2 linked regions of the Pleomorphomonas sp. PLEO genome follow. The protein of the gene in region 1 interacts with the protein of each later gene in a pairwise test. Links are inferred from orthologs where the notes say so. Each region holds a gene or a part of one and is shown on either strand. Other genes may lie near its edges.

Region 1 (3,055 bases):
ATTTCCCGCTGCAATACCAATTCGCGGTCCGCTTTATCGGTCATCGCGTCGCCCTTCTTCGCTCTCAAGTGTACCGAGATAGGTCTCGAGGCGGTCGAGCCGACCCTCCCATACCCGCCGTTGTTCGTCGATCCAGCCGGACGCCGCCGTCAGCGGCCCAGCTTCCAGCCGGCAAGGCCGCCACTGCGCGTTGCGGCTGCGGCTGATCAGCTTCGCCCGCTCCATCACCTTGAGATGCTTGGTCACCGCCGGCAGGGATATGCCGAGCGGCTCGGCGAGTTCGCCGACCGTCGCCTCGCCCTGGCCGAGCCGCGCCAACATGGCCCGTCGCGCCGGGTGCGCCAGCGCCAGAAACACCATATCGAGGTCGGACGCGTATTTACCCATACGGTTAAATGCGCATAGAGAGCCCCAGCCGTCAAGGCAAGGCGGCTAACGGACGGGCGAGACAGTTAACAGACAAGCGGCCACCGGATCGCTCCGGCGGCCACGGGGCTGCGTCATTGAGAAATGGCTAAACGAGGATCAGTACCAGTCGGTGGCGACCTGGGCTTCTTCGCTCATCCGGTCGGGTGTCCAGGGCGGATCGAACACCATGTTGACCTTGACGTCGTAGACGCCTGCCACCACGCCGACGGCGTTCGACACCCAGCCAGGCATCTCTCCGGCCACCGGGCAGCCCGGCGCGGTCAGAGTCATGTCGATGGTGACGAGGCGGTCGTCGTCGATGTCGATCCGATAGATGAGGCCGAGTTCGTAGATGTCGGCCGGAATCTCCGGATCGTACACGGTCTTGAGCGCCGCGATGATGTCGTCGGTGAGGCGTTCGAGATCCACCGGTGCGATGGCTGAACCGGCGACGGTCTCGGGCTGATTGGGCGATGATTCGGCTTGGTCGGTCATCTCGGTCATCCGAACAGGGTCTCGGCCTTCCTGAGGGCCGTGACCAGCGCGTCCACTTCGGAGCGCGTGTTGTAAAGGGCGAAGGAGGCGCGGCAGGTCGATGTCACGCCAAAGCGGGCGAGCAGCGGCATGGCGCAGTGGGTGCCGGCGCGAACGGCGACACCCGAGCGGTCGATGACGGTGGCGACGTCGTGTGCGTGCGCCCCGTCCATGGAGAAGGCGACGATGGCGCCCTTGTCCTTGGTGGTGCCATAGATACGGATGGAGTTCATCTCGCCGAGCCGCTGCATGGCATAGTCGCGCAGATCGGTCTCATGGGCAAGGATGGCCTCGCGGCCGAGGCTTTCCATGTAGCGCAGCGCCGCGCCAAGGCCGATCGCCTGCACGATCGGTGGCGTACCGGCCTCGAAGCGATGCGGCGGCTCATTGTAGGTAACGCCCTCGGTGGTCACCGTCTCGATCATCTCGCCGCCACCCTGCCAGGGCGGCATGGCCTCGAGCAGGTGCTGCTTGCCATAGAGAACGCCGATGCCGGTGGGGCCGTAGACCTTATGGCCGGTCAGCACATAGAAGTCGGCATCCAGCGCCTGAACGTCGACCGGCAGATGGACAGCGCCCTGACTGCCGTCGACCAGCACCACCGCGCCATGGGCGTGGGCGATACGCGTCACGTCGCTGATCGGCACGATGGTGCCGGTGACGTTGGACATCTGCGTGATGGCGACGATCTTCGTACGAGGGGTGAACAGCTTTTCAAAAGCGTCTAGGTCGAAGCTGCCATCGTCGCGAACCGGCGCCCACTTGATGACGACGCCTTTCTTCTCGCGGTGGAAGTTCCACGGCACGATATTGGAATGATGCTCCAGGATGGAGAGGATGACCTCGTCGCCCTCCCCCAGCACCATGCCGCCATAGCTCGCCGCCACTAGGTTGATCGCCTCGGTCGACGAACGGGTGAAGATCACCTGCTCGATGGACGGCGCATTCAGGAAGGCACGCACCGCCTCGCGAGCGTCCTCATAGGCTTCGGTGGCGGCATTCGACAGGTAGTGCAAGCCACGGTGAACGTTGGCATATTCGTGGGTATAGGCGTGGCGCATGCGATCGAGCACGGCCAGCGGCTTCTGCGCTGAAGCACCGTTGTCGAGGTAGACCAGCGGCTTGCCATAGACCTTTTCGGCGAGGATCGGGAAATCCTTGCGAATGGTCTCAACGTCATAGGACGAAACGGACATCGTCATTGTCTCTTGTCTTGGCCGCCCGGCTCTCCAGGCGGCGGTGCCGGCTCACGCTGTTCTGGCTTTCAGCCAGCCCTCGACCCGATGGATGAGGGCGTCATGGACCGCCTGGTTCTGAATCTCGTCGATCGCCTCGCCAAGGAAAGCGAGGATCAACATGCTCTCGGCCTCGGTCTTGGGGATACCGCGCGACAGAAGATAGAACAGGAGATCGTCATCAAGGGCGCCGCAGGTGGCACCATGGCCGCACTGGACGTCATCGGCGAAGATCTCCAGCTCCGGCTTGGCATCGGCCTCGGCCTCCTCGGACAGCAGCAGCGACGCGGTCATCATGCGCGCATCGGTCTTCTGGGCATGCGCCGGCACGGCGATACGGCCGGCGAAGGCAGAGCGCGCTTCGTCGTCGATGACCGCCTTGTAGAGCTCGCGGCTCCGGCAATTCTCGGCACCGTGGACCAGGAACAGCGTCGTATCGGCGTGGCGTCGCCCGCTGAGCATGGTGATGCCACGGAAGCCGGCACGGGCGTCGCGGCCGGTGAATTCGGCGAAGATCTGAGCCCGGGCAAGGCCGGCGCCCAGCGCGGCGTTGAACGTGTCGAAGCTCGCCTCGCGGCCGATCTTCGCCACCAGGGAGGTCAGGCTGACCGCTTCATCCGGCTCGAGCTGAAGACGGATATGGTCGACCTTGGCGCCATCGCCGACGTCGATCACCGTCATCATGTTGGACTGGTGCGCCACGGTATCCAGCGACTCGATCGTCTCGATCAGCGTCAGCTTGGCGCCCTTGCCGACTGTAACGAGGTGGCGCACGGCGGTCGACGCGGCGGGCTCGCCCTCGGCGATATGCACCAGTTCCACCGGACGGACGATCTCCGCCCCGTCGGCGACCGTAATGACGAGGCCGTCGGTCATGA
Region 2 (3,032 bases), 1.4 Mb from region 1 along the record:
ACGAACAGGGCGACGAGGATTTCCAGCCCGAGGATCGACAGAGTGGTCGCCGTGAACCCCGCTGATGACGCATCGATGGCGAGCGCTGGCGGAATCAGGCCGAATGCGGAAAAGCCGCTGATAAGATGCGAGGCGATGAAACCCCTATGCCTGTTGACCTCAACCGGGTCGTCAACCACCGAGCTATGTACAAGGTGATCGAACGAGCGCTCCAGTGCGGCTCTGATCTCTCGGTTACGCAACACGCATCCCCATCGCAGGCGGCTCGGCAACCCTAGCGGGAACAATCCCGAGGTCGCCGCCGGCATGCCGACCCTGAATTTCCGAAGACTCCCCGTTGTCGGCGGGTAGGATTCGGGTACGGGTCATTTGTCTTTTCTGAAACCACGGTGCCACGTGCGCCTTTATGGAATGTTGATGGGGGGCACGACGCGAGGGGGTGAGACGCCCTCAAAAAGGGATTTGGTCGAAAAGATCGAATTCACGGTTAAGCGTGGGTGAACAGCCTATGCCGACAACCGGAAACTCGCGATAAACCTCATGATTTCGTGTTGGTTCGTCGCAGGCGGGGTCGATTGATAAAATTGGACTCAAATTTTCGTCGAATTTCTGTGTGATTTGAATGATCGGTCTAATTTGATCCTAAAACGTCCCTGCTAGATCGGGGAACATGAAACGGACAGCGACGGTTTCAGCCGCGAAAGATCCGAACGCCCCGCAAAGGGCGATGAACAACAGGGAAGTGCAACATGATGTTTCTTCTCAGGACGGCATTCTGGTTGTCCGTCGTCATATTCCTGATCCCCGTTGATCACACGGCTGAGCAGCAGGCTCAGACGGCCAGGGTACAGCCCATCGGCGCGCTCGAAGCGGCAACCGCCGCCCAGGCGACCTTCTCGGATATGAGCGGCTTTTGTGGCCGCAACCCCACCGCCTGCGAGATTGGTGGGCGGGTCGCCACGACCTTCCTACTGAAGGCCCAGACTGGCGCCCGCATGGTCTACGACTTCATCGATCGTTCGCTCGCTGACAAGGCCAGTACATCGAGCGTCAATCACGGGACGCTGACTTCTAACGATCTCGCCCCCGCTTGGCGCGGCCCGGGCAAGGCGCCGCAGGGTATTTGATTCGCCTGTCGGCCTTCCGCCCGCCGCCATTATTTCCCTGCCCGGCGACCACGTTCGCTGGGAACTCGACCGCCGTGACCCCTGGTCCGGCGGTCTCTTTCTTTACCACCGCCAGCGGTCTATACCGAGGCGGCGCGACAGACATGGAGACGGAACGTGGCGACGACCCTCGAGGAAATCCGGGAAAACTTCTCGCTTCTCGACGATTGGGAAGATCGCTACCGCTACGTCATCGAACTCGGCAAGGAGCTGGAGCCGCTCGCCGAGGGCGATCATAGCGACGATAACAAAGTGCGCGGCTGCGTCAGCCAGGTTTGGCTCAAGCCTCATCTTGCCGACGACAAGGTTGATCCGGTGCTGACCTTTGTCGGCGATTCCGACGCCCTGATCGTCAAGGGGCTGATTGCCATCCTCCATGCCACCTACTCGGGCAAGCACGTCTCTGAGGTGCTATCAATCGATCCCGAAGCGATCTTCAATGAATTGAACCTTCGCGAACACCTGACGCCCCAACGCTCCAATGGACTGAGGTCCATGGTGGAGCGGTTACGCAAGATTGCCCAGGAAGCCAAGGTCTAAGACGCCACGCCAGAGCCGGAATGTCGACGGGCTGCCCAGACAACGATTTAGCGGCAGGCCATCGTCAGTGGTGTCAAGGCGAGGGAAAAAGAAAAGCCCGACCATATGGCCGGGCTTGTCATCATTCGTCAGGCAAAACCGATCAGCGGGTGCGGCGACGCTGCTGACCAAGTCCCATCTTCTTGGCGAGGTCCGAACGGGCCGCAGCGTAGTTGGGAGCGACCATCGGGTAGTCAGCCGGCAGGCTCCACTTCTCGCGGTATTCTTCCGGCGACATGTTGTAGTGAGTGCGCAGGTGCCGCTTGAGCGACTTGAACTTCTTTCCGTCCTCAAGGCAGATGATATAGTCGTTGGTGACCGACTTCTTGACCGGGACGGCCGGGCGAACCGGCTCAGCTTCGACTTCCTGCGGAGCACCACCCTGCACGCGGTTAAGAGCGCCCACAACGTCGAAGATTAGGTTCGGCAGTTCCGCGGCCGGAACGGAATTATTTCCGACGTAAGCGGCGACGATATGCGCGGCAAGGTCGATTATCGTCAGGTCGTCTTCCATCTCGCTCATCTTGGTACCTGTCCTGCTTGAATTTGGATATTTCTGTTGCGTCTCGTTAACTTCTCCGCCAGGCGAAAACTTTTCAACGAATTCTACCTGCAAAACCGCAACAAACCCATGATCTGCTATCGGACACCTCATTACAGCGCTTCAAAAATGAAAACAAGTGGAACTTAGACAAGGGCGGCGCCAATACGATGAAAACCGCTTTTCCCAACAGCGAATGCTAGGAAAACTCCCGCAAGACGCTTACTGCACACTAAAGTTGCCTGTGCCTTGATGGGGTGTCGCTGGAGCGACGCGCAAACTCGTGTTTGGGATAGTTAACCGACACGTCGAGGCGAGCGAATCGTCACGTTTTTCCCGAGGCGTCACCGTGCAAATAGTCCGGTGCGATCAGAAAAGCGCAAGATCTGTCAAAAAACGAGGGGCATGCAGCAATCATGAAGCCGAATATGCGGCTCTATGAATACTTGTCCTTCAGGCTCGATCGCGCTTGACCTGGGGCATTTCCACCGGCCTCTCGCTCTGGCCGGTCCCGGCTGTCGCCGCGCGAACAGGTGTGCCCGTTTGACTTTGCGGCACGTGAACGGGGGTGTGCTTTGTCGTGAGGGCGGCACCGCGCCAACGGTCAACCAAGAGCAGCGCGGAACGAAGCGACACCATCTCATAGAGGTCGACGAGGCGTTTGACGTCGAAGTAGTTGCGCGTGTCTTCGACACCAGAGAAAAGAATGACCCGTGTGGCGATCCCGGTGTCAATGCCGGCTGCCT

What was found.
Region 2: the proteins of AB6N07_RS13440 (region 1) and AB6N07_RS19860 interact in binary tests that used the Escherichia coli proteins (3 or more experiments, as listed by UniProt). The link is inferred for Pleomorphomonas sp. PLEO from one-to-one orthologs.

Annotation. Positions count from the first base shown.
Region 1 is NZ_CP166625.1:2,894,702-2,897,756, reverse strand. What follows is about bases 27-3,012. They hold AB6N07_RS13440 (cysteine desulfurase), read right to left. Parts: upstream 2,145-3,012; coding sequence 909-2,144; downstream 27-908. Other genes in these bases: sufD (Fe-S cluster assembly protein SufD), read right to left, coding at 2,190-3,012; AB6N07_RS13445 (SUF system Fe-S cluster assembly protein), read right to left, coding at 526-912; AB6N07_RS13450 (ArsR/SmtB family transcription factor), read right to left, coding at 34-387; AB6N07_RS13455 (SRPBCC domain-containing protein), read right to left, coding at 27-44. Also shown: more of AB6N07_RS13455, read right to left, coding at 1-26; more of sufD, read right to left, coding at 3,013-3,055. UniProt on the Escherichia coli protein: Cysteine desulfurases mobilize the sulfur from L-cysteine to yield L-alanine, an essential step in sulfur metabolism for biosynthesis of a variety of sulfur-containing biomolecules.
Region 2 is NZ_CP166625.1:4,279,081-4,282,112, reverse strand. What follows is about bases 32-2,994. They hold AB6N07_RS19860 (SufE family protein), read left to right. Parts: upstream 32-1,283; coding sequence 1,284-1,706; downstream 1,707-2,994. Other genes in these bases: AB6N07_RS19850 (DUF2336 domain-containing protein), read right to left, coding at 2,740-2,994; AB6N07_RS19855 (MucR family transcriptional regulator), read right to left, coding at 1,849-2,268; AB6N07_RS19865 (DUF5330 domain-containing protein), read left to right, coding at 750-1,127; AB6N07_RS19870 (sensor histidine kinase), read right to left, coding at 32-242. In the rest of the region: more of AB6N07_RS19870, read right to left, coding at 1-31; more of AB6N07_RS19850, read right to left, coding at 2,995-3,032. UniProt on the Escherichia coli protein: Participates in cysteine desulfuration mediated by SufS. Cysteine desulfuration mobilizes sulfur from L-cysteine to yield L-alanine and constitutes an essential step in sulfur metabolism for biosynthesis of a variety of sulfur-containing biomolecules.